Regions from separate parts of the Alteromonas sp. ABH4_452 genome, predicted to be linked through region 2. Evidence: predicted binding sites of a transcription regulator. Region 2 holds the regulator's gene; each other region holds the start of a gene.
The links. Region 2 encodes sigma-54, which starts transcription at its own class of promoters, with help from an activator protein. Its sites were predicted from a motif close to GTTGGCACGNNNNTNGNNT; they were not measured.
Positions count from the first base shown of each region.

Region 1: ACYX4N_RS09840 (exopolysaccharide biosynthesis protein) is a predicted target of sigma-54. The motif match lies at 3,195-3,213, and genes of this name have one in related genera.
Region 3: nirB (nitrite reductase large subunit NirB) is a predicted target of sigma-54. The motif match lies at 3,313-3,331, and genes of this name have one in related genera.
Region 4: ACYX4N_RS05040 (EF-hand domain-containing protein) is a predicted target of sigma-54. The motif match lies at 3,268-3,286, and genes of this name have one in related genera.

Region 1 covers NZ_CM149973.1:2,310,515-2,315,870, reverse strand. The annotation lists gene ACYX4N_RS09860 (PRC-barrel domain-containing protein) at 1-513, shown strand, start outside; gene ACYX4N_RS09855 (ArsR/SmtB family transcription factor) at 617-928, opposite strand; gene ACYX4N_RS09850 (rhodanese-like domain-containing protein) at 1,118-1,468, shown strand; gene ACYX4N_RS09845 (LysR family transcriptional regulator) at 1,524-2,435, shown strand; gene ACYX4N_RS09840 (exopolysaccharide biosynthesis protein) at 2,455-3,060, opposite strand; gene ACYX4N_RS09835 (sigma-54-dependent transcriptional regulator) at 3,547-4,878, shown strand; gene ACYX4N_RS09830 (hypothetical protein) at 4,894-5,118, shown strand; gene ACYX4N_RS09825 (sensor histidine kinase) at 5,123-5,356, shown strand, end outside.
Region 2 covers NZ_CM149973.1:4,069,449-4,074,804, reverse strand. The annotation lists gene mgtE (magnesium transporter) at 1-243, opposite strand, end outside; gene ACYX4N_RS17480 (HPr family phosphocarrier protein) at 417-689, opposite strand; gene rapZ (RNase adapter RapZ) at 689-1,534, opposite strand; gene ptsN (PTS IIA-like nitrogen regulatory protein PtsN) at 1,618-2,061, opposite strand; gene hpf (ribosome hibernation promoting factor) at 2,075-2,362, opposite strand; gene ACYX4N_RS17460 (RNA polymerase factor sigma-54) at 2,393-3,874, opposite strand; gene lptB (LPS export ABC transporter ATP-binding protein) at 3,948-4,673, opposite strand; gene lptA (lipopolysaccharide transport periplasmic protein LptA) at 4,676-5,221, opposite strand; gene lptC (LPS export ABC transporter periplasmic protein LptC) at 5,190-5,356, opposite strand, start outside.
Region 3 covers NZ_CM149973.1:4,201,525-4,206,880, reverse strand. The annotation lists gene ACYX4N_RS18005 (nitrate- and nitrite sensing domain-containing protein) at 1-591, opposite strand, end outside; gene ACYX4N_RS18000 (hypothetical protein) at 898-1,185, opposite strand; gene ACYX4N_RS17995 (SulP family inorganic anion transporter) at 1,630-3,195, shown strand; gene nirB (nitrite reductase large subunit NirB) at 3,507-5,356, shown strand, end outside.
Region 4 covers NZ_CM149973.1:1,163,797-1,169,152, reverse strand. The annotation lists gene ACYX4N_RS05050 (MBL fold metallo-hydrolase) at 1-349, opposite strand, end outside; gene ACYX4N_RS05045 (DNA polymerase II) at 785-3,154, shown strand; gene ACYX4N_RS05040 (EF-hand domain-containing protein) at 3,411-3,989, shown strand; gene ACYX4N_RS05035 (AMP-binding protein) at 4,346-5,356, shown strand, end outside.

The sequences.
Region 1 (5,356 bases), 1.8 Mb from region 2:
TTAAAGAATAGTCCGTCAATTGATGAACATAAGCCCGTTTCTAGAGAGTATGAAGAAAACCTCTTCAAGTACTTTGGTTACGGCTACTACTGGATTGGGCCAGGGGCATGGGGAGAATTTGCACATCCCAATGAGCTCGTTGAATTACAGCAAGCAGAAGAATCCGAAACACTTCACCCTGAAAAAACGAGTAATCATTTGAGGGCTGTTGGCGAAGTGGGAGGTTATGAGGTTGCTACGACTACCGACAACGTTGGACACATAAGCAATTTTATAATCGACACGCGAAGTTGGAAAATTGTGATGCTAGTGGTTGATACCAATAACTGGCTTCCAGGCGGTAAACATCTTGCGCTATTACCGAGAGACATTGAAAATATCGATTGGGCGGCACACTGTGTTGCGGTCAACCTGAGTCATGACGAATTGGTCAATAGACCAGAGGTTGATAGTGATAGGATTGCAGAAGAGGACTACATTGCCCTTTTGAGAAAGCAACTGGATAGCGAGTAAACAACTGGATAGCTCGTCTAAGATTAGAATTTGAATAAATGTTAAACGATATAATGTCCGTGTTGGCACGGACATTATCGTTGTGATAATGGATACGAAAAAGTTACTTGCAGAAGAATTCGTCCATAAGCGCAATAAGTCGTTTGACACGTTCATCCGCTAGTCGATAGTAAATTGTTTGCCCTTCCCTTCTCGTAGCTACCATTTTCGACTCTCGCAATAGCGCAAGGTGTTGAGAAATCACGGGCTGTGAAACATTGACTACTTCCAAAAGCTCGGTTACCGACTTTTCCTCTTTTAACAATGAACAAAGCACCATAAGACGTGTTTTATTCGCAAATTGCTTAAGGAAGATCTCAGCTTCCACCGCATGTTCCATTATATCCTCTGAACCTATTACCATATCTTCAGACATAAGCACTTCCTTTCTTTAACATTTCTGGCAATAATTTAGCTATTAATTATACTAAAGTATAAGACATTTTGCCGACTTGCCATTTTATGCGACGAATTCCGGTAATTCATATTGTTTTAGTGAGATTCGGCCCTTACATTAGATTAACCTTATCTTAATTACATAAAGTCGTTATCAATTGGAAGTATTATGCTAATAGATATTAAAACTCGGATTGAGAACATCAGTTTCGATATTCGATGCGTCACTGCAGAAAAAGCTTCAGAAGAGCTAGTGCACAATAATGGCGCTCTCATCGATGTCAGGGAAAGCAATGAAGCAGCTAGCCAGCCAGTCCCCTCTGCCCAAAACATTCCACGAGGCGTGCTCGAGATGAAAGCACTGGAGAAATTCAAAGATGCCTCTACACCGCTTTACATTCATTGTGCATCTGGCGTTCGTGCCAAATTAGCCGCTGAGCAATTAATGCTTATGGGATACGAGAACGTATCAGTAGTAACGTGTCCTGTATCATCTATTAACCTCGCTCTTGAAAAGTGACTTGTATAATCAGTCTATGCTATAAGTAGCCCATAAAGCGGGTTAAGGGCGTCGTATGCTTAAATCTACACTCGAACAATGGCGTATGTTTAAAGCCGTTGTTGATGCTGGTGGTTTCAATCAAGCAGCTGCAGAAGTACATAAAAGTCAATCTAGTGTTCATCACGCTGTTCAAAAACTTGAGAATGCCATTGGTGTAACACTATTTGAAAATATTGGCCGTAAAGTACAGCTTTCTCCGCAGGGTGAGCTCATGTATCGCCGCGCTTCGTTTTTGCTTAACGAAGCTCACAAGCTTGAAGCGGTAGCAAGTAGCTTAAAAGTAGGAACAGAAACAACACTACGTATAGCTGTGGATATTATTTTCCCTTCTGAGTTATTGTATAACGTGCTTGCCAAAGTCTCTGCAGAGTTTCCTCTCTTACGTATAGAAATAGAGGAAACCGTCCTTAGCGGAGCTAACGCGTTATTAAGTAGCGGAAAAGTAGATTTGGGCATTTCTCCCTTTGTCTTTCCGAATGGTTTTAGCGAAGACTTATGTGAAATTGAGTTCGCCGCGGTGGCTCATGCTAAACATCCATTGCATCAATTAAATAGAACTCTTACCTTAGAAGATCTTAAAACTCATCGTCAGATTGTCGTTCGCGACTCATCTGCAGAGCGCAAGGCGGATGTGGGTTGGCTGGGTGCAGAACAGCGCTGGACAGTGAGTCACGTGAGAACATCTTTAGATATCATCGCTCAAGGATTAGGATTTGCATGGCTACCTATAGCCATTATCAAGGATGAATTAGAAAATGGTACGCTAGTACCGCTTCCTTTGAATAACAATGCGGCGTTGAGAAAGGCCCTTCTCTATCTTTCTTTCGAAGATGGAGACACGTTAGGCCCAGCGGCACGCGCATTTATGGGAGAACTGAGGTACCAAACAATGAACTTGCCTACCTCTGAGTTTATGCTTGATTGATGTATAAGTAGCTCGCGCATTAGCTCACCACGGCAGGCAGGTGCTTAAAGCCTAACACAAAACCAAACAGCGAAATTGTTACACCTACCAAGGCTACTGCGCCGTCGTCTGTAGCCATACCAACCGCCATTATGAATACCGCCAAGGCGGGAATAAGACCCATAAAGGGAATAAGCTCTAACGGAACCATTACCAAGCCGCAGCCAACACAATTCAATGCAATTAGAGAGCGGAAAACGGGCTGCCTCATAAAAAAACAACGGGGAACGAGAAAGCGATCAACACTGGCCGCGTAGGGTTTTACTTTTTCAACTATATGGCGCAACTGATCGGCATCGCAATGAATATCCATTACTTTTTGAGGTAACCAGGGATGTCTGCTACCGAGTAATATTTGCAATGCGATAAGTAAAATCGTCACACCGGTTAACGAAGGTACACCTGGAATAGCGCCTATAGGGGTGCAGGCGATAAAGGAAGGAAGCGCTAGCATCGGGCCAAAGCCCCGTTTTTCCATTACTTCCCAAAAGTCTGCAAAATAAAATAAATTTTGACTAGCCCGAGGCTGCATTTTTGTCAGCAGCTCGGTTAAGGTCATTGATCTCTCAGCTGTTTTTGCCCACATTTTCAATTCCTTTGACATAAATTTAGCTGTAATCCCCTAATTTCAGAGAGCAAATGCGGACCTACTATGCGCAAACCTTCGGTAAATTTTATCTACTCTTTCCACCAATTATAAAATTGCTCCCCCAACAAATTGTGCGAAAAATGTGCCATAGCTCTATGCACACACAATTCATAAGGTAATGGGAATACTTTTTGCAGTCGTTTGTAAATAGGTAACACTCAGACTGTATTTGATAGATCGAAACCCGGTTAGAGCAAATAGTGGAAACGAAGTATTAAACAGTCGTTCGCTGAATTAAGCTTACATGCTTGAGGTGAGTTACTTAAATGCTAATGTAGTGTTACATGACCTATACAACATAACGCTTGGAAATAAACGATCAAAACTAGGTATCTAGTTATTTTTCCTTGCTGTTTATGATAAAACTATAACATTGATTTTATTCCATATTTTAAATGGAAAGTAATAGAGAGGGACATCCACGTGCTAACCGTACTTTTAGTTGATGATGACGCCGAGTTTACAGAAGTAGCTTGTACTATTATTGAATTTTTAGGCCACGACGTTCTAACCGCTGCTACATTAGCTGAAGCCCGTGATTGGCTTGAGAAAGAAACATTCGATCACGTACTGTTAGATTTTATGCTGCCTGATGGTAGTGGCGCTCATCTATTTAATGAACTTGATGCGCTTCCTAAGCGTCCTCGCGTTACTCTAATTACTGGTCACCCTTCGGTTAAAAGCGTGATTAAAGGCTTATGTGGCCCTACCGTAGACTACCTTGTAAAGCCAATACAGCGCGAAGAAATTGAGGCTGTTCTAAGTAAAAAACAAAAAGACACAACACCTAAAGAAGAAACAATTGAAAAACACTTCGATTTGCTGATAGGCGAGTCTCCCGTGATGAAAGAGTTATACAAACTCATTTCAAGAGTCAGTAAAACAAGTGCTAACGTCATGCTGTTAGGCGAAAGTGGCGTTGGTAAAGAAGTGGTTGCTGCTGCAATTCACCGAGCTTCTGAAAGTGAAGGTCCTTATATCGCCACAAACTGTGGTGCCTTTTCTAAAGAATTGATTGGTAGTGAACTGTTTGGCCATGAAAAAGGTGCCTTCACTGGTGCGGTAGGTCGTAAAGAAGGTGTGTTTGAGCAGGCGGAAGGTGGCACCCTTTTCTTAGATGAAATCACAGAAATGCCCATCGATATGCAGCCCAACCTTTTGCGCGTACTTGAAAATAAAGTAGTGCTTCGCGTAGGTGGCACAAAATCTATACCGGTAAATTGTCGCGTAGTATCTGCAACAAACAGAACAATGGAAGAAATAGCTCAAAGCAAAGTGTTGCGCGAAGATATCTATTTTAGATTGGCCGTTTTCCCAATCACTATCCCACCATTACGTGAACGAAAAGAAGATATTCCGCTGCTAGCGAAAACCTTTATTGCAGAATTTAACAAAGATAACGGTTCTAATTTTAAATGGGAAGATAATCAACTTGAAACGCTTCAAGCCTATGATTGGCCAGGAAACGTTCGTGAGTTAAGACACTTCGTTCACCGTGCAGCAATTATGAGTGACCCTGAGAAGAGTGAGATTGAACTACCTAAAACTATTGAATCTCCTTTTGCACAGAAGCAGAGTACGACACCTGCCCTTCAAGCTGGAAGAACGATTGAAGATGTAGAAAAAGAGCTTATCTACGCCACGTTAGAAAAAGTAAGTGGCAATAAAACCACGGCCGCAGAAATGTTAGGGATAAGTACTAAAACGCTGTACAACCGCCTTCATGCCTACGGCGATCTAAGCAAAGATGAATAATAAGGGGTGCTCGATATGACGAGCGAGGAATTCTCACGTCTAAGTGTTTTCGTACATGATGCTCGCAAGCCTTTAAATAGAATATCTATGCAGGCGGAGCTAGTAAAAATGGCACTAAATGGTGATGTTGCGCCCGAAAAAGCATTAGCGGCGTTAGATAAAATAATAAGCAGTGCAAAAGACTGCAGCGAGACCCTTTCTGAAATGACGTCAGAACTGGGTAAGAACGATGCGGAATAATTAAATGATCTCTAAAGTTCTGTCTTCCATTTACAGCTGGATAATTTTGGTTGTTGTCATCATTGTCGTTATGACTGCAAACTCCTTTTATGTAGTAAGTACTCTTAACGACCTCTCAGCACTTGAGGCGCGACTATTTACAACTAATCGTGTAATCAATGCAGTGAATAGGCTTCATGTAGCGGTGCTGCGGGTGGAATCTGGTCAACGCGGCTATATGCTCACAGACGATGAAGAG
Region 2 (5,356 bases):
GATAATACCGTTTCGAACATCATCAGAGAGTTCTTCTAAAATATCACCGTGAAAGTCGCTATCAATTAGCTCCCACAACTCATCACGGGTCCTGCTAGGGCTAGATTCGAGAATATGCGCAACGTCTGAAGGGGGAAGTTCAAGCAGAAGCTTACGTACAGATACAAATTGACCGTTTATCAACGCTGCGTTAAGTGCGCGTAATTGGGTTTGTACGTATTTAGAAACAAGCGCTTCTGCCATAAGGCGTTATTCCTACTAAGCTGATATGGAAAATAAAGGCTGTGTAGCCTAAGTGTGCGTAGAATATCGCAATTATATTAAGTCTGTCATGATAATTGCGTGGCTTTTACGCAAGAATTTGGAATTACTAAGCTAGCTGTTGATTAATTCGTCAAGAGATATTCGGGTTGAGACTATTCGTCTTCGTTAAATCTGCCCTCAATCAGCTCTTCAATGGCAGCAAGTGCATCGACCGCATCATCACCATCGACAATAACATCTACCTGTTCACCTTGGTGACTTTCCAGCATCATCAAGCCTAAGACGCTGCTTGCATCGGCTTCTTTATCGCCTTTTTTCAAAATGATTTTGGCATGAAACTGATTAGCAAGCTTAACCAATTGCGTGGCTGCTCTGGCGTGTAAGCCTAGTTTATTGACGATTGTAAGCGTTTTTTGAATAGTCATTACTGGTTCAACTCTCTGTGACGAATTTGAACATCAGGGTGTATTTCGCTGAACGTTTTCGACAAGGTTTGGGCAATATAGACTGAGCGGTGTTGGCCGCCAGTGCAACCGATAGCCACAGTCACATAGCTTCTATTGTTGCGTTCTAAATGGGGAAGCCATGTGGTCATCAAGTTTTGAATCTGCCAAATAAATTTGGTTACTACGGGTTGTGAGCCTAAAAATACTTCCACGGGGGCATCTAACCCAGTTAAGTGTTTAAGGTCTGGCTCCCAATGCGGGTTAGGTAAAAAACGCGCGTCAAAAACGTAGTCAGCATCTTTAGGTATGCCGTGTTTAAAGCCAAACGACTCAAAGACAAGAACAAGGCGTGAACTTTTCTTACCCAATATACGTTCACGGATCAATTCGGCGAGTTGATGTATTGTTAGCTTGTCTGTATCTAGGTATAAATCGGCGCGTTCAGTAATTGGCGCAAGAAGCGCAGACTCCGCCCTAATAGCCTCCGATAGAGACTTATTTAGCTTAGCTAAAGGGTGAAGACGGCGAGTTTCGCTAAAACGCTTAACCAGAACGTCATCGCTTGCGTCAATGTACACTATAGTCATCGACCAAGAAGAAGGCAGGTAGTCTAGAATCTCTACCAAGTCGTCAGGGTTTTTGGGTAGGTTCCTAACGTCAATACTTACCGCAACTTGATCGTATTCATCAACAACAGTATGGGTGAGGGTGGGAAGCAAATTTACTGGGATATTATCAACACAGTAATAACCTAAGTCTTCCAATGCGCGAAGTGCGACAGACTTACCAGACCCCGAACGACCACTGATTATGATCAGCTTCACCTAAACTCTCCCTTATATTCTGGTTTCATCACATACGAGTTGTCGAATAAAGCGCCTACCTATGAGGTGTAGGCACTTTTTGTTTAACTTAATGCAGAAATAATTTCGTCGCTGGTTGTTGCACGACGTATTGTTTTAATCGTTTCTTTGTCGCTTAGCTTACCGGCTACGGTAGCCAGTGTCTGAAGGTGTCCTTCGGTTTGCTCTTCGGGAACGAGAAGAGCAAAGAATATGTCTACGGGCTTTTCGTCTAGGGCATCAAAGTTGATAGCTGGTGTACTTGTTACAACGATTGCTATTACCTTCTCAAGGCCGGCCAAGCGACCGTGAGGCAGTGCTATCCCGTTACCAATACCCGTGCTACCCATACGTTCTCGAGCCATCAAGCTATTTAGAACCGTTGCCTGGTCGATGTTGTCGTTATGCTTGGCAGCGATATCAGCGATGATCTCAAGAATTCGCTTTTTACTATTACACTGAACCGCACACTCGGTGCGGTCCAGACTTACGATGGCTTGTATATCCATGCTCAATTAACTACTAATGTTTTTTCAGTTTTTCCTTATGCTTGATTACCTGCCGGTCGAGTTTATCAACCATGCTGTCAATCGCCGCATACATGTCGGTATTTTCTGAGGATGCGAATACTTCAGCGCCACTTAAATGAACAGTCGCTTCAGCTTTTTGATTTAATTTTTCAACGTTCAGGATGACATGCACATTAGAAATGTGATCAAAGTGACGTTCAAGTTTGCTGAACTTCGTATCGACATAATTACGCAAAGAGTCGGTGATTTCGACATGATGACCAGTAAGGTTGATTTGCATATTTCGTCTTCCTTATATTATTAAGCCCGTTTAAATAAGGCTTTTGCGTTGGTTCGACGGCGGGATCGACAATGATTCCCGGTATTTTGCTATTGTTCGCCGAGCGACTTTTATGCCTTGCTCGGCCAACAATGAAGCAATCTTGCTATCACTTAGCGGCTTGCTAGGATTTTCCGCAGCCACTAACTTCTTGATCAATGCACGAATCGCTGTAGATGAACACTCACCACCTGACTCTGTTGCTACGTGGCTTGAGAAGAAATACTTCAATTCGAAGATGCCACGGGGCGTATGCATATACTTCTGCGTTGTTACACGCGAAATAGTCGATTCGTGCATATCTACCATTTCTGCGACATCATTTAGCACCATTGGTTTCATCATTTCCGGGCCGTGCTCAAAAAAGCCCATTTGCTGCTGCACAATGCAATTTGCAACCTTCATTAAGGTATCGTTGCGAGATTCAAGGCTCTTTATGAACCACTTGGCCTCTTGCATGTGTGAGCGGATGAATTGTGAATCGCTGCTGTTCTTGGCACGACGACTCATCGCTGCGTACTGTTGGTTTACGCTTAATTTAGGCAGACTGTCGGGGTTCAGCTCAACCACCCAACGGCCATTTTTCTTGGTTACTGAGACATCAGGAATAACGTACTCAGGCTCTTTAGTAACTAAAGCACTACCTGGGCGAGGATTCAAGGTTTGAAGTAAACGCATTGCTTCGCGCAGCTGATCTTCTTTCAATCGGCTCTTACGCATTAGCGTGCGGTAGTCTTTACTGCTCAGTAAGTCTGAATATTCCTCAATAAGCTGCTTCGCTTCAGCAAGCCACGGTGTGTCTTCTGAAAACTGGCGCAATTGCACCATAAGACACTCTTGAGGTGTACGAGAACCTGAACCAATGGGGTCGAACATTTGAATGCGCTTAAGCACACACTCTATTTCGTCCATTTCGATAGGCTCTTCTAGATCATCGTCGTTGACCGCTTCTAAGATGTCGTCAAGAGTAACGGTTAAATAACCTGATTCGTCAATTGAGTCGATGATTGCTGTAGCGATAGCGCGGTCAGTATCTGAAAAATGAGTGAGGCGCATTTGCCAAAGAAGATGTTCTTGGATGTCTTCTGTGGTCTCACCTTGGAAGATTTGTTCATCATCATTAGATGGGCCAGGTGCAGGCGCGGAAGAAGCCGAATAATACTCATCCCAGGTACTGTCGATAGGTAGCTCATCGGGAAGATCATTCTTCTCCAGTGCATCTCCTGCTTCTAGCGTATCGCTTGATGCAGAAGCGGTCGCTTCAGCAGCGCTATCGTCACTATCGACATTATTCTTTTCTACTTGTGGCTCGTCGTTACCTTCTTCCACTTCTAAAAGCGGATTAGAATCGAGGGCTTCTTGTATCTCTTGCTGGAGATCAAGCGTAGAAAGCTGCAGCAGTTTAATAGCCTGCTGAAGCTGAGGTGTCATGGTAAGTTGTTGGCTAAATTTTAGCTGTAAAGATGGTTTCATCTACGTCTTATTTAAATGCTCTAAATTAAATATACCAGAGCGAAACTGAAAAATGACAATTCGGTTACACTAACTATAGCCTGAATTGTTCGCCTAGGTATACGTCCCTTACTTTTTGATTACTTAAAACCTGTTCCGCAGTTCCTTGCGCAATAAGCTCGCCATGACTCACAATGTACGCTTTTTCGCAAACATCCAATGTTTCGCGTACGTTATGGTCCGTGATAAGGATACCAATACCCCTATCTCGCAGATGCTGTATTATCTTCTTTATATCATTAACTGATATTGGATCAACACCGGCAAATGGTTCGTCTAACAAAATAAATTGTGGTTTTGCTGCCAGAGCTCGAGCAATCTCTACGCGACGCCGTTCTCCCCCTGACAAGCTCATGCCCGTACTATTACGTATATGGTTGATATTAAATTCATCAAGTAGGGCATCTGCTTCTTCTTCTTGCTGCTGTGAATTTAAATCTTTACGGGTTTGCAAAATGGCCATGATATTTTCATGTACCGTAAGCTTTCTAAATATTGATGCCTCTTGCGGGAGGTAGCCTATACCGCGGCGTGCGCGCTCATGCATTGGCTGGTGAGTAAGCTCATTATCATCAATTTCGATCTTGCCTTTGTCTAAGTTGACTAAGCCTACAATCATGTAAAAAGTGGTGGTCTTACCAGCGCCGTTAGGGCCGAGAAGACCAACAATTTGACCGGTAGACACTGAAAGGCTTACATCGCGAACAACCTGTCGCGATTTATACGATTTAGCAAGGTTTTTAGCGCTCAAAGTTGCCATTGCTATTCATTGTCCTCGTTGTCTTTCTTAGACGATGTTTTACGAATGGTGTCAGGAGTAAATACTGTGGTTACACGACCTTCACCATCTTCACCGGCACCACCCGTTGCAAGCAATTGTTCCGTAATCATATCGAACGTAATCTTATCACCTTGCACTTTACTGGTATCTTGCTGTAGCTCAGCATTACCCGCCAGAGAAATAGTGCGATTAATTACTTCATAGCGAATTTCATTGGCTTTCGCTGATACCGGTGTACCGTCTTCTAGTGATTGAGAATAGCTAGCAGGGTTGCCACGGGCGATAAATATTTCACGGCCGCTGCCATCTGTAGCTATTACTTCTACTTCATCAGCTTCGATTAGGAGTGAACCTTGGGTAATAAGTACATCTTCCTTGTACAGCGCGGTTTTGTTTTTACCATCAATAAATTGGGTGTTTGACCCTATCTTAATGGGTTGTGAAAAATCTTCTTCACTGGCTATTACCGCACCGCTAGCGATGGCAAGTAGAAGGCTAGTTGCTAGGGGAATAAGTCGTTTGTACATGATCTAAAAGCTCGTATTCTTGTGTGCGTAAATTCGCGTTAAACCCATTGCTTAAAATAAGATATTGCGTACCCAGTATCTCAACGGGTTGATCAGATGTCATTTGTTTCGTGTCTAAATTTATCTGGATGTATT
Region 3 (5,356 bases), 130 kb from region 2:
ATGGGTTTCTGCAAAACCAATTGCCCCCCACGCACGTTCTTGCCCAGCATACTCTTTGGCCTGCATGAAGTTGAACAAAGCAACAAGCAAACGGGTAATGGTTGGGTCGCTTGCTATATCCGCTGCTTCAAAAATGACAGTAAGTAAACTTGCCACTAAGCGGCTGTAGGCTCGTGTTGATTCCAGTGGCGTTAACTGCTGCTTACTGACTTGTTCTCTTAAGCGAGGTAGGTAGTCTGTCGCCTGCATGGCAAGCGTGATACTGCTCAATAAACGTGGGTTGCCTGAAGTAATCTCATCAGTTAAGTAAAGAGATTTCAAATGACTCTTTAGCATTGACTCTGCTTGTTCGCTAGCACTGACATACTGCATTCGCTCAGCTTTGTAGCGCTCGGCTTTAGACGCAAGAAAGATATTGCTGGCTCCGCGCTCTTTTTGCAGTTCATGTATAAGCTCACGAACCGCAATAACAATACGACAGTTACTAGAAAGCTGTTCTAACACAGTAATTTCTGCATGTTTTGCGGCCAGCAAAAAACGTTTGGTCGCATCGCTACAAAGCGCAATGGTTTGTTCAGGTTCGTGCAGCATAAGAGGCCCTGCTAAATGTTCGTTTACGCAATTCGCTTTTTTATTGATAGTTTTTTGCGAAGTATTGCTTCAAAGCACAATGAATTAAGCAACACTTATGCCCTGTTTATCAGAATGTAGTTATGCAAGGTTTGGATGGGGGCGTAGTGCGCTGAATGCTTAAAAGACGCGACTTTTAAAGGTGTTAAGCAGAGTTAATTGCAATTTAGAGAGTTAAGGATGACAGGCAGCTTAAGGAAAGTTGTAAGCGGTGTTGCACTTTAGTGGTGCAACCCGCCTGTAGATAGTTGTATTTAATTTTATCAGCTAGTTTCTAACCACGCGGAGAAACCAGCCGACAAAGAGAGAAATCAAGAAGCCGAAGAAGGCAATCATAGTAGTAATGGTGAGCATTTGCCCTGAGAAGTCTGCATTTTCCCCAGTATGTTCGCTTACCAGCATTCCAGAAGCCTGAAAAATAAATAGCGCGGCGACAGAAAATAATAAGATAACGGCGGTAGACATAATGGTGGCTTTCCAATAAGCCTTTGGCGACATCCAATGAATAGCGCCTGCTACTAACACGCACAAAATGGTAAGAATATAAGGTACCACGTAAACTCCTCGTTAAATAAGGCCTATGCCCTACATCATTGCCGCATCATTAAGTGCAAATTAGCGCGAAGTAGCGGGCCAATAATACGAGCAAAAGCTACGAACTAATACTACGAGCTAAGCGCACCGATGGGCTAGGTTATAAAATACTGCAATACGATGCCACGTAAGAGGCCTCTTGTCAGTAAAGGCGCAAAAATTTAGCGTGCCTGAAGCTAAACCGAGAAGCTGTATGGGTAAGACGTAAAGAGACTTCTGCGCTGCTAGATGGTCAGCCACGCGCTTTGACCTGTGTTTATACACTCGTAACAATCTATTAAAAGATTTTAAGCTGCAATGGTGATAGAATCGCCGAAAAATTATCCTGCCTACTTGGTGTACTGCTATCACGCGGTTTACGCCACGGTGGGTTGTTGTGTTTAACATCTTAGCTTCTGAGAGAACATGTTCGATTTAATTACCAGTAAAGACAGCAACGTTAAGAACGATGTGCTATCAGGTATTACAGTGGCACTTGCCCTGGTCCCTGAAGCCGTCGCATTTGCATTTGTAGCCGGCGTAGAACCAATGATAGGTCTATACGCGGCCTTTATGATGGGGTTGATTACGTCTGCTATTGGCGGTCGCCCTGGAATGATTTCTGGTGCTACCGGCGCCATGGCCGTTGTAATGGTGGCACTGGTTGCCCAACACGGTGTGCAATATCTATTCGCAGCGGTTATTTTAGCCGGCTTGCTGCAGATCATGTGCGGTATATTCAAGCTCGGTAAGTTTATTCGTTTAGTGCCATATCCGGTAATGCTTGGCTTTGTAAACGGTCTTGCAATCGTTATTTTCTTAGCTCAGTTAGGCCAGTTTAAAGTGACTAACGCTGCTGGAGAGCTGCAGTGGATGGAAGGTACGCTGCTGTACTGGATGCTAGGGCTCGTGGCGTTAACCATGGCCATTATCTATTTACTGCCTAAGCTCACGAAGGCTGTTCCTGCGTCGCTAGTAGCGATTGTTACGGTAACAGCATTAGTACACGGCCTCGACTTAGAAGCACGTACGGTAATCGACTTTGTTCGTGACCTGTTACCGGCTGACCAGCGCGATACCGCAACGCTAGCGGGTGAGCTTCCTAGCTTTGCTATTCCTATGGTGCCGTTCACCTGGGAAACCTTCATGATAGTACTACCAACCTCAGTGATTCTTTGCTTGGTTGGTCTTATTGAATCGCTCCTTACCCTTTCATTAATTGATGAGATGACCGATACCCGTGGTCGCGGTAATAAAGAGTGTGTTGGCCAGGGCGTTGCAAATACCGTTAACGGTTTCTTTGGCGGTATGGGCGGTTGTGCCATGATTGGTCAAAGCATGATCAATATAAACTCTGGCGGCCGTGGTCGCTTATCTGGTATTACTGCCGCACTTGTACTATTGGGCTTCATTCTATTTGCAGCACCGCTTATTGAAATGATCCCGCTTGCTGCTCTTGTTGGCGTAATGTTCGTAGTGGTAATCGCTACCTTTGAGTGGGCGTCATTCAGAATTATTCGCGGCGTAAACAAAGAAGATGCCTTTGTACTATTTCTAGTGACAGGCGTTACGGTTATTGCTGACCTTGCCATTGCGGTGGTTGTCGGTGTTATCGTTTCTGCCCTTGTGTTTGCATGGAAACACGCCCGTCATATCGAAGCGAAGTCGCACATTGATAACGACGGCTGGAAAGTCTATGAACTAGACGGCCCGCTTTTCTTTGGCTCGGTATCGCATTTTAAAGACTTGTTTGATATCGCTAACGACCCACAAGATGTAGTTATCGATTTTAAAGACTCTCGTATCTGGGATTCATCAGGTATCGACGCACTAGATACCCTTGCCGATAAATACGAAGAGCAAGGTAAGAAGCTACACATTCGTCATATCAGCGATGAGTGTCGCTCACTGCTTCGCAAGGCCGACAAATTTGTTGAAATTAACGTAGTTGAAGACCCTCGCTATCGAGTAGCTACGGATAAGCTGGCCTAAGTTATTTGAAAGCCTTAATGCACCAAGTAAACACAGTTTTGCGTTTGTTTGGTGCAGTTGTGAAGTCTGAATAATGCTTATTTTTTAGTAAATCAAATAAAAACAATTATTTACGGTTTTGGCACTGAACTTGGATAGCTATAAACGTAAAGTGTGTTTTGGTGATTTGTGTCAATCGCTGAAAATTGTGTGATTTATAACACTCCGTAAAATGTGTTAGCCGACCTAAACCGTTGGCAAAATAGGCAACGAAGCCCGCATCAACGAAAGTTGAAGCGGGCTTTTTTTTGTCCCGAAAAAAGGGGAATATCATGACTTCATTGGACTCAAAAACGCAAATTGTCGTCGTAGGCAACGGCATGGTGGGGCATCATTTTGTTGAGCAGCTTCACCAAAGCGATGCCAATGTAGAAATAACCGTTTTATGTGGCGAGTCTCGCCTCGCATACGACCGCGTTTATCTGTCATCATTTTTTAGTGGCGCTAGTGCTGATGACCTAGCGCTTACTACACCCGCTCAGTACGCCGAATGGGGCGTAAACGTAGTCACCAATGCCTTGGTGACGGATATAGACCGTGACAATAATAAAGTCACGACTTCAGAAGGGCAGGTGTTCAATTACGATAAGCTGGTTCTTGCCACCGGTTCTTATCCTTTCGTGCCTCCCATTCCCGGGAACGACCAAGAGCATTGCTTAGTGTACCGCACCATAGACGATCTGCTCGCTATTGAAGCGTCAGCAGCGGTGAGCAAGGTAGGCGTTGTCGTTGGCGGCGGTCTTCTAGGTTTAGAAGCGGCGAATGCCTTAAAGCAAGCTGGGCTAGATACTCACGTGGTTGAATTCGCACCACAGCTAATGGCAGTGCAGCTAGACCAAGCCGGTGGGACAGTGCTTAAAGACAAAATTGAAGATTTAGGCGTAACCGTTCATACCCAAAAAGCAACCCAAACTATCGAAGCTGGTGATACATGCCGCTATAAAATGGTATTTGCAGACGGCACTGCGCTAGAAACTGACATGATTTTATTTTCTGCTGGTATTCGACCTTCCGATCAGCTCGGTAGAAAATCAGCGCTAACACTAGGTGAGCGCGGCGGTATCGTCATTGATAACCACTGCGTGACGTCTGACCCAAACATTTACGCTGTGGGTGAATGTGCGCTTTGGGATAACAAAATCTTTGGCTTGGTTGCACCTGGTTATACCATGGCGCGCACGGCAGTAAGTCATATAACAGGTGGCGATGCCGAGTTCGCTGGCGCAGACATGAGTACCAAACTCAAACTAATGGGCGTAGAAGTGGGTTCTATTGGCGATGCGCATGAACGCACAGAAGGTGCCCTTAGCTACACATACTTAAATCAGCCTGAAGGCGTGTATAAAAAGCTGGTAGTAGATAGCGAACAAAAGCTCGTACTTGGTGCGGTCCTTGTAGGTGATACCAGTGACTACGACACGCTCCTACAGTATGCGCTTAATAATATCGAATTACCTGAACACCCAGAAAGCCTGATTTTGCCATCTTCTGATGCTGCACCAGCATTAGGTGCCGATGCACTTCCAGACACAGCCTCTATTTGTTCATGCCTAAACGTGACTAAGGGCGACATTGTTTCAGCTATTGAAGGTGGCTGTTGCAGCGTTGGCGATGTAAAAGGTGAAACTAAAGCCAGTACTGGTTGTGGTGGATGCGCTGCGTTGCTTAAAAATGTAGTAGATAGCGAGCTTGAAAAGCGAGGTGTGGAAGTATCAAAAGCGATTTGTGAGCACTTCAATTACACCCGACAAGAACTGTTTCACATTGTTAAAGTTAACAGCATTCGCACCTTCGACGAACTACTTGAACAGTATGGTGAAGGTTTAGGTTGTGAAATTTGTAAGCCTGCTGTGGGTTCTATTCTGGCATCAGTCTATAACGACTACATCCTAAAAGCTTCACACCTACCCCTGCAAGACACCAACGACATCTATCTTGGCAACATGCAAAAAGACGGTACTTATTCGGTTGTACCGCGTGTGCCTGGTGGCGAAATAACGCCTGAGAAGTTGATTCTGCTCGGTGAAGTGGCAAAAGAGTACAACTTGTACACCAAGATCACGGGTGGTCAGCGCATCGATTTATTTGGCGCGCGCGTAGAGCACTTACCTGATATCTGGGA
Region 4 (5,356 bases), 1.6 Mb from region 2:
TGCCTGCTGCGAAGGCTCGCGCAGTGAAATACTCAGTTTGGGTCATATAAAAAGGTACGTTAAATGTATCAGCTATCCAACCTGCTAACCCCACGTGATCTGGATGTAAATGCGTAACAATAACACCGACAATTGGTGCATCTAATTGTACAAATATACGCTTCCAAAGTGATTTGGTAGTAGACGTTCCAATGCCAGTGTCAATTACTACCCAGCCGCCTTCACCGCGGATTAAGTACAGGTTTATATGATCGAGTTCAAATGGAAGGGGCATAGTTAGCCAAAGTACATCTTCGGCTACTTCAATTAGCTCACCCGGTTCTACCTGTTTGTCGTATAGATACTCCATATCGCCCTCACCTTTTCTAGCCTGCATCTTTTAATATTCACTAAGTCGTTCCACTGTTTCCAATGGCTGCTAAAATAGCCTAGGTACGACCGCCTTTTTTGATAAAACCGTAAGTCGATAATGCTAGTGTGTAAACGCAGCATAATCTTATTGGTCTGATACCTTCGTTCTCATGCAAGATAATTAGTACCAGTCTCGTTCTAACTCGCTCCGTTAACAAAAACAAACATATCTGTCGAATAGAGATCTATAGGACTTGGTGATAACAAACGCTATACTGTGGTTGTTGAAGTTGATAGCCGACGTATTTTGTACCTTTTGCGCTTTTGACTGAATACGTAAAATGTGGGTTAGAAAAATTCAATCAACGTCCACGCACTTAGGGCTTTCCTAATAAATTGACACCTTTAAAAAGCGGTTAGTAAAAACAAATTCATGTCAGCCCCAGTAATACAGCAAGGGTTCATACTCAACAAAAGTACGTTTACCCAGCGAGGCAAAGTCTATGTTGAACTCTGGGTTAAAACCGCCAATAACACCGCTAGATTAGTATCGTCACCTCAGAACCCCACTTGCTTTGTGTCCCTCGAACAATGTGCTGCATTGCGCGACATTGCTGCTCGTATGCCAGTTAAGATCATAATTTCAGAAGATGGTTTTCACACACTGGAACAAGTTCCTGTGGCTACGGTCAAGACCGCCACCGAATCGCATATGCACCAGCTTCGCCAACGCGCGCAAGAGCAAAGTATTGTATTGTATGAAGCCGATATTCGCGTGGCCGATCGCTATCTAATGGAGCGCTTTGTGTATGGCGCAGTGGAATTCGTTACCCCACAAGTTGTCGATGATACGCCACAACTTGTTATAGAAAATGCGCAGATAAGGCCCTGCCATTTCAGAACTACTTTTACATCATTAAGTATAGATATTGAGTGTAATGAACACGAAGAGCTGTTCAGCATTGCACTGGCAGGCGAAGGAAAAAGTGTAGTGCTGCTTGTTTGTCCACCGAGTTTTATTGGTCAGACATTACAGGAGCAAGAAGACAGTCCATACACGCTTGTTACGGTCGAGTCTGAAAAAGAACTACTAGAAGCTTTTTTTTCACACCTAACCTCCCACGACCCAGACATTATTTTGGGTTGGAACGTTAAGCAGTTTGATATGGCTGTGCTGGGCCGCCGTGCTAAGGCAAATTCGCTCAAGTATGCTATTGGCCGCCATGGCCGAGAGGCTTCAGTAAGACAGTGGGAAGACCAAACACTTGTTGATGTGCCTGGCCGATGCGTGATTGATGGTATTGAAGCACTTAAAACCATGACCTATCAGTTTGAGTCCTTCTCTCTTGACCATGTTTCCGAAGAACTGCTTGGTGAAAATAAGCTTATTCAAGCTGCCGACAAACTTGAAGCGATAAAACATCTTTATCATAGCGACCCTGTTGCACTCGCGAACTACAACTTTAAAGACACCGAACTAGTAAACCGCATTCAGGATAAAACCCAGTTTATTGATTTTCTGGCATTACGGAGCATTCTTACCGGCTTAGATATGAGCCGCCCGGGAGGCTCGGTAGCGGCGTTTTTAAACGTTTATTTACCTAAGCTACACCGCAAGTCTTATGTCGCTGGAGTGAGGCCAGAAAATGGCGGTTTAGCTAGTCCGGGCGGTTATGTCATGCGCTCGCAACCAGGTTTATATAAAGATGTTTTAGTCCTCGATTTTAAGAGCCTTTACCCTTCCATTATTCGCACGTTTAAAATCGACCCGTTAGGGCTTGCAGAAGGACTTAAGTCTCCTAATACGGCAATAGAGGGGTTTAAAGGCGCAGTATTTAGCCGCGAATCACATTTTCTACCTTCAATTATCGAAAACCTATGGCTTCAGCGCGACGAAGCCAAAAAACAGAAAGACGCACCACGCTCTCAAGCCATTAAAATATTAATGAACTCTTTCTATGGAGTACTTGGTAGCGGAGGCTGTCCTTTTTACGATCCTCGTCTTGCCAGTTCAATTACATTGCGTGGGCATGAGATCATGCAAACCACTGCGAGTTGGATTGAGGAACTAGGCTATACGGTTATTTACGGTGATACTGATTCAACCTTTGTGCATGTTGAAGGAAATACTGCACTGGGTACACCTTCTGAAACAGGTCGTGAGCTTGCCAAAACTATTAACCAGAAATGGACTGAGTTACTTAAGCGTCAGTTCGACATTGATTGCCATTTGGAGATTGAGTTCGAATCTCACTTTTCTACCTTCTTTATGCCAACAATTCGTGGCTCTTCTGAAGGGAGTAAAAAGCGCTACGCAGGGATGAAAGACGGTGAGCTTATCTTTAAAGGCCTAGAGAACGTGCGTTCGGATTGGACAGTGCTTGCTAAAGAGTTCCAATACGAACTATACAAAAGAGTATTTACCAATGAACCTGTAAAGCAGTACATCAATAAAACGCTAAACGCAGTAAAAGCGGGAAAAATGGATGAAGAGTTGGTGTATAAAAAGCGACTAAGAAAACCACTTTCTTCGTATGTAAAATCTCTTCCCCCCCACGTTAAAGCGGCGAGACGGGCCGACAAATTATTTGAAGAACAGGGTTTACCACTTCGCTACCAATCTAATACTTCCATAGCCTATGTAATTACCGTTCAAGGGCCACAAACGGTGGAAACAATCTCTGCGCCGCTTGACTATGACCACTATATAGAGAAGCAGATAAAACCCATTGCTGATAGTATATTGCCAATGATATCTCTTAGTTTTGAGCGCATAGCTAACGCTCAACTTTCCTTATTTTAACTATGTTTATTTGTATGAAGATCTTTCAGGCTTCGTGACAAATTAACAAAAGTATTACACTCTGAATCTATTTCCACCTTTAGCTATTACTCATACTTTCAATAACTTAACTCGTTGGCACGACAAGTGAATAAGATATTTGTGAGTAGCTAAATAGGTTTGTTTGAAGAATTAACTTCAATCAACATGCGTTCAATTTAGTGATTAGGGCAATTGATAGCCCGTGTTCGCAATGAGAAACAGAAGGAATTTGATTATGAAGATCACAAAGTTAAGTATGATTACTAGTGCTGTTGTTGCAGCTACACTTTCTGCGTCTGCATTCGCAGGCCATCATGAAGAAAAAATTTCTAAGAGCTTTAATGCGCTTGATCAAGATGGTAATGGCTACATAGTCGGTTCAGAATCGTCAGGTACAATCGACAGCAAATTAGTATCTAAAATGGATACGGACGGCGACAGTATGGTTAGCCGCGCAGAATTCAATTCATTTGTCGATGAAAAACCATCGATGTTCAGCGATGAGGTTATCACTCAGGTTAAAGCTGAAGGTACAACAGACGCTGTACTCACTGAAGAAGGCAATCCAGCACTTTTTTCTAAAGCTGATAATGAAATGATTTCAGAAAAGAATAAAGAGTTGCGCACTGAGATGTCTGCAACGGCCAATACTAAGTTCACTAAAATCGACAAGGATAGCGATGGTAAAATCAGTGAGAAGGAGCTAGAAATGGCCGACGTTGAAGGCGACTTTGACTCAATGGATGAAGATGGTGATTCGTACATAACTCGTATGGAATACCGTACCTATTTTGAAGAGATTGAATCAGAATAGTTAAACTAAATAATTCATAGTATTCCCAACTATGTAGCCCCGCTTAAAGTGCGGGGCTTTTTTATTTTCCTTTAAACAATACACCCCACGAAACTCACCAGTTCGCCCCCTAATAAATAGCCTGCGACGAAACGCTAATATTTTTCGTTGAACAGCACCGTATACGACCAACATCTTGTCGACAAAACGCATTTACAACCATATTGTTAATAAAGGTTAAATATTTTGTTTACTCAATTGCGCATTCTGTAATTAGCGCAAAGGTCGCTATTGTGTACTTCGATTTCAAAATCATGATGGCGATTATCTAAAATTACATTTAAATCATATGCGTACGCGCATGGAGGCAAGGAATAATGGAATCAAATACACAGTCAAACACTGTATTTCCACTTCAAAAAAGTGAGTTTAGCGGTCCTTGTGATGCTGAACTGACATCACTCACAATAGGTCAATACTTCAAAAAGGTTGTCGACAATTATGGCGATAACCCAGCGATCATCGTAAAACATCAAAGTATTCACTGGACCTATCAGCAATACTGGCGTGAAGTAGAACGTGTGGCTTGTGGTTTACTTGCCAATGGCGTAGAGCCAGGTGATCGAGTTGGGATATGGTCCCCCAATAACATCGAGTGGTCACTTGTACAAATGGCCACGGCAAGAATTGGCGCGGTCATGGTATGTCTTAACCCCGCTTACCGCCCAGATGAATTAGCCTTTGCTATTAACAATGTCGGGGTAAAGCACTTGGTGATGGCACAGTCTTTTAAACACTCAAACTACATCGCCATTTTGAAGGAATTAGCCCCGGAACTAGATACCAACAACCAAAGTCAAGCGGATACGGCGCTATCGCTTTCGAAGCTACCCTCTCTTAAGCACGTATATACTATTGGCGAGACAACGGTAGACGGACTACAGGCGTTTTCAAAACTCCAAGTAGAGCCTACTAAGGCTTTAAAATCGCTGTTAATAGACATCGAAAGAACGCTAAATGCTGATGATAACATCAACATTCAATTCACCTCAGGTACGACCGGTAACCCGAAAGGCGCAACACTCACGCATCGCAATATATTAAATAATGGTTTATTAGTATCAGAAGCAACGAGATTTACGCACCAAGACAAGCTTTGTATTCCCGTACCACTCTATCATTGCTTTGGTATGGTGTTGGGCAACTTAGTCTGTTTAGCGTCCGGAGCATGCGCAGTATTTCCTGGGGAGTCTTTCGACCCCGAACAAACGCTTCGCACAGTAGAAGAAGAAAAATGTACAGGTTTGCACGGCGTGCCTACCATGTTCATCGCCGAGCTAGAGCTTCCTAACTTTAGAAGCTTCGATTTATCGAGCTTGAGAACTGGC